2 regions of the Sphingomonas sp. SphC10 genome follow, and region 1 is predicted to be linked to the other one. Evidence: predicted binding sites of a transcription regulator. Region 1 holds the regulator's gene; the other holds the start of a gene.

Region 1 (4,198 bases):
ACGACGCCGCCGAGATGGAGCGTGCCGCGCGGTTGAAGTCGCGGCTGATCGGGGTGAACAACCGTGATCTCAGGGACTTCACCGTTGATTTTCAGCGGACCTATGAGCTGGTGGCACATGCCCCTGCGGGTAGCACTTTCGTGGCCGAAAGCGGGCTGACCAGCCGGGAGGATCTGGACGCGATGGCTGTGCACGGCATTCATTGCTTCCTGGTTGGCGAAGCGCTGATGCGCCAGCATGACGTCGAGGCGGCGACCCGCGCGCTGATCGGATGACCGGCCTCACCCATCTCGACGAAGAAGGCTCGGCGCGCATGGTCGATGTCGGAGCCAAGGCGGTCACGGCACGACAGGCGGTGGCGCAAGGCCGCATCACCATGACTCGAGACGCCGCCGCCGCGATCCGCGCGGGCAGCGTCCAGAAGGGCGATGTGCTGGCGGTCGCGCGGGTGGCGGGGATCATGGCCGCCAAGAAGACCAGCGACCTCATTCCGCTCTGCCACCCCCTGCCGCTGAGCAAGGTGGAGATCGATCTGGTTCTGGACGAGGAAGGCGTGACCGCCACCGCCACCGCTGCCATGGCGGGCCAGACCGGTGTCGAGATGGAGGCACTAACCGCCGTGTCGGTGACGCTGTTGGCCGTGTACGACATGGCAAAGGCTCTCGATAAGCGCATGATGATTAGTGATATTCGCCTGATCGCCAAGACCGGCGGCAAGTCCGGCGACTGGCACGCCTGACGCCTCCGATCGCAGGGGAACGGACGCTGCGGAAAAGCGTCCTTGGGCCAAAAGGAGCGACCGTCATTCTTCTCCCCGTCCCCGAAGCCCAGGCCCGATTGCTCGCCCTGGCCAGCGAACGCTCCATCATCGAACTGCCGTTGCGCCAAGCCGCCGGACGCTGGGCCGCGCGTGACGTGACCGCGCGGCGGACCCAGCCTGCGCACGACCTGTCGGCGATGGACGGCTATGCGATCCGCTTTTGGGATATGCCGGGGCCATGGACCGTCATCGGCCAAAGCGCGGCGGGACGGCCGTTTAGCGGTTCGGTCGAGCCCGGACAGGCAACGCGCATTTTTACCGGCGCGGTGCTTCCGGAAGGCGCCGACACCGTCCTGATCCAGGAGGAAGCGGCGCGCGACGGCGCGGTCCTGACGCTGGCAGGCGAAGGCCCCGCCCATCAGGGCCGCAATGTCCGGCGGCGCGGGCTCGATTTTTCCGAAGGTGCAACGCTGATCGCTGCCGGGCAAAGGCTGACCCCCGCGCGCATCGCGGTGGCGGCGACCGGCGGTCACGCCGTCCTGCCCGTCCGTCCGGCCGTTCGTGTCGCGATCGCCGCAACCGGCGACGAACTGGTCCCGCCCGGCAGCACCGATCCCGCCGCCCTGCCCGAATCGAACGGCGTCATGCTGGCGGCGATGCTGGCCGATCTGCCGGTAAAGATCATCGATCTGGGCATCCTGCCCGATGATCTCGATAAGCTCCGCGACGCCTTTGCCTCGGTCGAGGCCGACCTGCTGGTCACAACCGGCGGTGCCTCGGTCGGAGACCATGACCTCGTCCAGCCCGCGCTCAAGGCGGCGGGCGGGAGCGTCGACTTCTGGCGTATCGCGCTTCGCCCCGGCAAGCCGATGATGGCGGGACGGCTAGGCGAGACGGTGGTGCTCAGCCTGCCCGGCAATCCCGTTTCGGCCTTCGTCACCGCGACGCTGTTCGTCCGCCCGCTGATCGCGCATCTGGCGGGCGCCGCCGATCCTCTGCCCAAGCCCATCCCCGCCGTGTTGGGCGAGGATCTGCCCGCCAACGGCCCGCGCATCGACTATCTGCGTGCCGCGATGATCGACGGGCGGGTCCATGCGGCGGCCATTCAGGACAGCTCGATGCTGCTGACCCTGGCGCGCTCGACGTGCCTGATCATCCGTCCGCCGCATGCCCCGGCCGCCGCCATGGGCGACTCGGCGGAAATCCTGATGCTCGCTTGACGCAAGCCAAAACGTTCCATATAAGTTCCACGTCTGTTCTAGACGGAGGATCGCGATGCTCACCGCAAAGCAGCATGAGCTTGTCTGCTTCATCAACGACCGTTTGAAGGAAACCGGCGTCTCGCCGTCTTTCGAAGAGATGAAGGAGGCGCTGGACCTCAAGTCCAAGTCGGGCGTCCACCGTCTGATCTCCGCACTGGAGGAACGCCACTTCATCCGTCGCCTGCCCAATCGTGCCCGCGCGCTGGAAGTGTTGCGGATGCCCGACCGGCCGGAAAAGACCGTGGTGGCCGAACCCGCATCCGCCAATGTCCGTGCGCCCGCCCCGCGTCCGGCAGTCGAGCCTGCCAATGACGTGGTCGAAATCCCGCTCCATGGCCGGATCGCCGCCGGTTTGCCGATCGAGGCGTTCGAGGGCAGTTCGATGCTGGCCGTGCCCGCTGCCCTGCTCGGCTCGGGCGAACATTATGCGCTGGAAGTATCCGGCGATTCGATGGTCGAAGCGGGTATCCTCGATGGCGACTATGCGCTGATCCGCCGCACCGATGTGGCGCGCGACGGACAGATCGTGGTCGCGCTGATCGACGATAGCGAAGCGACGCTGAAATATTTCCGGCGCGAAGGCTCGATGGTCCGCCTCGACCCCGCCAACCGCGCCTATGACCCGCAGCGCTACGCGCCCGCACAGGTGCGGGTACAGGGCAAGCTGTCGGGCATCCTGCGCCGCTACGAGTGAGGGCGGAGCAAAGCCATCTTAGAAAGCCCTGATCCGGCTTTGGATGGCTTTGCTCACAGTCTGGTTTGGGGCTGTCGAATGCATCGCCCTTGGTTGATAGAGGGCCTATCGCCCTCCCCTCTGTCCGGTCATCGACCATGGATGGCGATCACCGGGTTGGCGCACCATCCGCACCATGGGTGGATCGAGCCGGATTGAAACTCCGCCGGTCCGCTTCAAAACAGCGCTGTCCAGTTTCAACCAGCGGGGCTGGCACGCATCGGGCAGGCGACGGTCGGCGATCATGATGTCCACCCGACCGCAAAGCGCCACCAACGACGTCCATGGCACCGGATAACCACTGCGCGTCGCCGCGATCCGCCACCGCCGCCCGCCCTTCTCCAAAACGGTCACGCACATATCCCGCCCGCAATGCGCCGCCGGTTGATCGGCCAGCGCCAGCGGCTCGGCATCGGTGCCGCTGAGTTCGGACAGGGTGGTCCGCATATAATCCCCCGCCCGATGACGGAGCAGCGCCATACCATGCCCCGTCGCGATCCCGGCATGTCGACCGTTGCCGGTGACGATAAGGTCCGGTGCCGGTGCTGCCAGCATGACCCATATACCGGCCATCAGCGCGGGCGTCCCGAGCCATCGCCACCGGGTCCGCCAAAGCGCGATCCACAATCCCCCCGCGACGGCCAACCCGAACGCCCATCCCGACGCCACGGGCAAGGCGACCACCGATCCCGGCATGGCGGACACCGCATGCGCCAGCTTCAACAACAGGCCCAGGGCCTGTCCGAGCAACCACCAGAATGGGCCGCCCAACCCCATGGGCTCCAGCAACAATGCGATCATCTCCAGCGGCATGGCGATGAAGGTCGTCCAGGGAATCGCGACGATATTGGCCAGTGCGCCGTAAAGCCCCGCCTTGTGGAAATGATAGACGGCGATCGGCATCAGCGCCGCCTCGACCACCAGCCCGGTCAGCAGCAACGCGCCCAGATGCCGCAAAGCCGCCCAGCGCCAATCGGGATGCGGCCCCAGCCAGCGGCGAACCGCCGGATGTTCATGAAGCGCGACAATGGCGGTGATCGCTGCAAAGGAGAGCTGGAAACTGGCCCCCACCAATGCCTCGGGCCGGAAGATCAGCACGATCAGCGCCCCTGCCGCAACGAGGCGCAGGGTCATCGCTTCCCGACCCATGGCCAGCGCCGCGAGGACCAGCATCGCCGCGACACAGGAGCGTATCGTCGGAACCTCCGCTCCGGTCAGCCACGTATATCCGACGGCGGCAAAGGCTCCGGCCGCTGCTCCGACCAACGGCAGTCGAACCCGCAACGCCAGCCACGGCCAGAGCGCCAGCAGCCTGATGGTCAGCACCATGACGATCCCGACGACCGCCGTGATGTGAAGGCCGCTGACCGACAGGAGATGCGCCAGACCGGCCCGCCGCATCGCCTCCGCATCGTCCTGCGCGATCGCGCCGACATCGCCCGT
Region 2 (4,198 bases), 360 kb from region 1:
GCCCTATCCGCTTACCCCTCCAACACGCGAGCCAGTTGCAGCAGCAGCCAATAGAGGGTGCCCGACAGCAGCATCGCGGCGGGCAGCGTCAGGACCCAGGCCAGCAGCATGTTACGGATCGTCCGGAACTGAAGACCTGCGCCATTGGCGACAGACGCCCCGGCGACGCCGGAGGTCAGGATATGGGTGGTCGACACCGGGCGGCCGATATATTCCGCACCGAAGATCGTCGCCGCCGTCATGAGTTCGGCTGCGGCCCCCATGCCATAGGTCAGGTGCGTCTTGCCGATGCGCTCGCCGACCGTCACGACGATCCGCCGCCAGCCAACCATGGTGCCCAGGCCCAGCGCCAGCGCGACCGTGACCTTCACCCAGAGCGGGATATAGCGGGTGCCGCGCTCCAGCGACCCGGCATAGCTATTGAGCGACTCGATCTCGGCGGCGGTGAAGCGCTGCTTGGCCGTCTCGCTCTTGGTCACCATGCGGGTGGTGTCGAGGACCAGATACATGTCGTTGCGCAGGTTGGGCACGGCGGCGGCGGGGATACGGCTGAGCGCGCCGTAATTGCCGATCCGCTCGCCGATGTCGCGCGACAGCGCGGACAGGCCCGCATAGACTTTGGGCGTATCGATCGCCTTTTTGCGGACGGCGTCAACCACGTCCGCGCGTGCCTGATCGACCGAGGGGGTGCCCTGTCCACCATGGGCGGCATAGGCGGTCGCCGCAACCTGCGCGCTGCGCACGAAGGCGGGCATGGCACTCTCGGGCAGCGTGCGGTTCAGCGCATAGGCAGTCGGCGCACAGCCGATCAGGATCAGCATAATCAACCCCATGCCCTTCTGCCCGTCATTGCCGCCATGCGCGAAGCTGACCGCCGTGCAGGTGAAGATCAGAAGCGCACGGATGCCGCGCGGCGGCGGCGTATCGCCCTCCGGCTCGCGATAGAGCCGCTTGTCGCGCAGGAAACGCTTCATGACGAGCAGCAGCATCAGGGCACCGGCAAAACCGATCAGCGGGCTGAACAGCAGTGCGGACAGGACCTTCCACACCTGCGCCATATCGACCCCGGAGGTGCCGGGAATGCTCGACAGCAGCTGGTTGGCGAGCCCGACGCCCAGGATCGAGCCGATCAGCGCATGGCTCGACGAATTGGGCAGCCCGACCGCCCAGGTCGCCAGGTTCCAAAGAACGGCTGCCAGCAGCAGCGCGAAGATCATCGCGAACCCGCCAGCCGAGCCGACATGCAGCATCAGGTCGATGGGCAACAGCGTGATGATCGAATAGGCGACGGCTCCGGTCGAGGTCAGAACGCCCAGGAAATTGAAGAAACCGGACCAGACGACCGCGAGCGGGGCGGGCATCGAATGGGTATAGATGACGGTGGCGACCGCATTGGCGGTATCGTGAAACCCGTTCACGAATTCGAAGCCCAGCGCGATCAGCAGCGCCAGCCCCAGAAAAGCGAACACGCCCATCGCCATCGGCTCACCGACGCGGGCGGTGTCGACCGCAATGCTATAGCCGGCATAGGCCAGGCCGCCGATCAACAGGGCGGTGAATACCCAACGGCCCATCGGATGGAGCCCGGCATCGAGACGCGGCCCGCGAACGTGCGATTCGGATTGGCCACCGGCGAGCGCATAGGATGTCATGACCAATCGCGTTGCGCCTTTCTGGTGACATTTTCATGACGGCTGCCCGGTGCCTTCCGGTCCACGCCGTCTCACATCGGAACGCGACCGGGCGGTGTATCGGACCGCCCGGTCGAGTGCCGTTCATGATCTCAGTTGTTGCTAGCCAGCGCGACCGGCGCGGCGGTCGACAATGCCGCGACCTTGATCGCGGCGTCCGCCATCATCTCTCGGCGGCAGCGCGTGACGTCGGCGTTGCGGCGCAGATCGGCCGTTACATGGCCGCACGCCATGGTCGCGGCACGGCGGATACGCGCGTCGAACTGGGCGCGATCAGCGGCACGGTGCAGATCGAGATCGGCGTGACGAACGGTGACCGTGACCGGCTCGCGCATTTCGGCCTGAGCCGTTGCGGACGCAAACAGAGAAGCCGCAATGGCGGCTGCCGTAAACTTCTTCATCTTGTGGTGCTCCTGCATCGGATCGTGCCCGTCACGGCGGCGTGAGTGATGGGTCACCCCGCCGCTCGTCGGCACGCGGTGCCTCTAGGCGGCGGACATGTCGCTTTCGCGTCGCACAAAAGACGCTATGATGACGCGTCCCGCGATGAAACAAGGCCGGGCCGAAGTTACGGGTGGTTGCCCCCGCCGCAAACGTTCCCTAACTGTTCGCGATGACCGTGCCTTCTACCGATCCCGCCGCTTCGCTGGCCGATTATCCCTATCTTCGGACGTTGAACCCCGCGCAGCGCGAGGCGGTGTTGACCACGGACGGGCCGGTGCTGGTGCTGGCGGGCGCGGGCACGGGCAAGACGGCGGCGCTGACCGCACGGCTGGCGCACCTTCTCTATACGCGCAAGGCCTGGCCGTCGGAGATTCTGTCGGTCACCTTCACCAACAAGGCCGCACGCGAGATGCGCGAGCGCGTCGGGCGGCTGGTCGGCGACGCGGTGGAGGGGATGCCATGGCTGGGCACTTTCCATGCGATTGGCGCCAAGATGCTGCGCCGCCATGCCGAACTGGTCGGGCTGCAATCCAACTTCACGATCCTCGACACCGACGATCAGCTGCGATTGCTCAAGCAGTTGATCGTGGCGGCGGACATCGACGAAAAGCGGTTTCCGGCGCGCGCTTTGGGCGGCCTGATCGACGAATGGAAGAACAAGGGGCTGGTCCCCGGCGATATCGATGCGGGCGAAGCCGAGCGCTACGCCAACGGCCAGGGAGCCGAGCTCTATCGCCAATATCAGGACCGGCTGCGCAGCGTGAATGCCTGCGACTTCGGCGATCTGCTGCTCCACATGCTGACCATCCTGAAGACTCATCGCGACGTGCTGGAGCAGTATCAGCAGCGTTTCCGCTATATCATGGTGGACGAGTATCAGGACACCAACAGCGTCCAGTATCTCTGGCTGCGACTGCTTGCCCAGGCGCGCAAGAACATCGCCTGCGTCGGCGATGACGATCAGTCCATCTATTCCTGGCGTGGCGCGCAGGTGGAGAATATCCTGCGCTTCGAGCGGGACTTTCCGGGTGCCAAGGTCATCCGGCTGGAACAGAATTACCGTTCGACGCCGCACATCCTGGGCGCCGCCTCGGGGGTGATTGCCAATAATGGCGGTCGGCTCGGCAAGACGCTTTGGACCGAGTTGGACGTCGGCGAGAAGGTTCAGGTGCTGGGCGTCTGGGACGGTCCCGAGGAAGCACGGCGGGTCGGCGAGGAGATCGAGTCGGCGCGGCGGTCGGGTACCTCCTACGACAATATCGCCATTCTCGTTCGCGCCTCGCACCAGACCCGCGAGTTCGAGGATCGCTTTATCGCGATCGGTCTGCCCTATCGGATCGTCGGCGGGTTCCGCTTTTACGAGCGCGCCGAAATCCGCGATGCGCTGGCGTATCTGCGCATCGTCAACCAGCCGTCGGACGATCTGGCGTTCGAGCGGATCGTCAACGTTCCCAAGCGCGGGTTGGGCGACAAGGCGCTGGCCAAGATCCACCGGCTGGCGCGGGCCGAAGGACTGCCGCTGACCATCGCCTCGGCGCGCATCCTTGACACCGACGAACTGACCCCGCAGGCGCGGCGGAGCCTGGGCAATCTGATCGGCGACATCGCCCGCTGGCGCGACATGGCCCGCGACCTCGCGCATCCGGAGCTGGCGCGCCAGTTGCTCGACGAGAGCGGATATACCGCCATGTACCAGAACGAAAAGTCGGCGGAGGCGGCCGGACGGCTGGAGAATCTGTCCGAACTCGTCCGCGCAATGGAGGATTACGAGTCGCTCGGCGCGTTCTTGGAGCATGTCTCGCTGGTCATGGACCGCGACGGCGACCAGCGCGAGCCCGAGGTGACGATCATGACGATCCATGCCGCCAAGGGGCTGGAGTTCGACACGGTGTTCCTGGCGGGCTGGGAGGAAGGCCTGTTTCCGTCGCAGCGTGCGATCGATGAAGGCGGCACGCGCAGCCTGGAGGAGGAGCGGCGGCTCGCTTATGTCGCGATCACCCGCGCGCGGCGCAAGGCGGTGATCCTGCATGCGGCCAACCGCCGTATCTATGGCCAATGGACGT

Evidence for each region. Region 1 encodes LexA, which represses DNA repair genes until DNA is damaged. Its sites were predicted from a motif close to GTTCCNCNCTTGTTCT; they were not measured.
Region 2: a site for LexA is predicted at 2,287-2,302, ahead of ACWKSV_RS04940 (ATP-dependent helicase). Genes of this name have one in related genera too.

Annotation. Positions count from the first base shown of each region.
Region 1 is NZ_CM168044.1:1,490,742-1,494,939, forward strand. It holds gene trpC (indole-3-glycerol phosphate synthase TrpC) at 1-275, shown strand, start outside; gene moaC (cyclic pyranopterin monophosphate synthase MoaC) at 272-739, shown strand; gene ACWKSV_RS06655 (molybdopterin molybdotransferase MoeA) at 838-1,980, shown strand; gene lexA (transcriptional repressor LexA) at 2,036-2,716, shown strand; gene ACWKSV_RS06665 (ComEC/Rec2 family competence protein) at 2,822-4,198, opposite strand, start outside.
Region 2 is NZ_CM168044.1:1,127,745-1,131,942, reverse strand. It holds gene ACWKSV_RS04950 (inorganic phosphate transporter) at 12-1,652, opposite strand; gene ACWKSV_RS04945 (UrcA family protein) at 1,784-2,092, opposite strand; gene ACWKSV_RS04940 (ATP-dependent helicase) at 2,305-4,198, shown strand, end outside.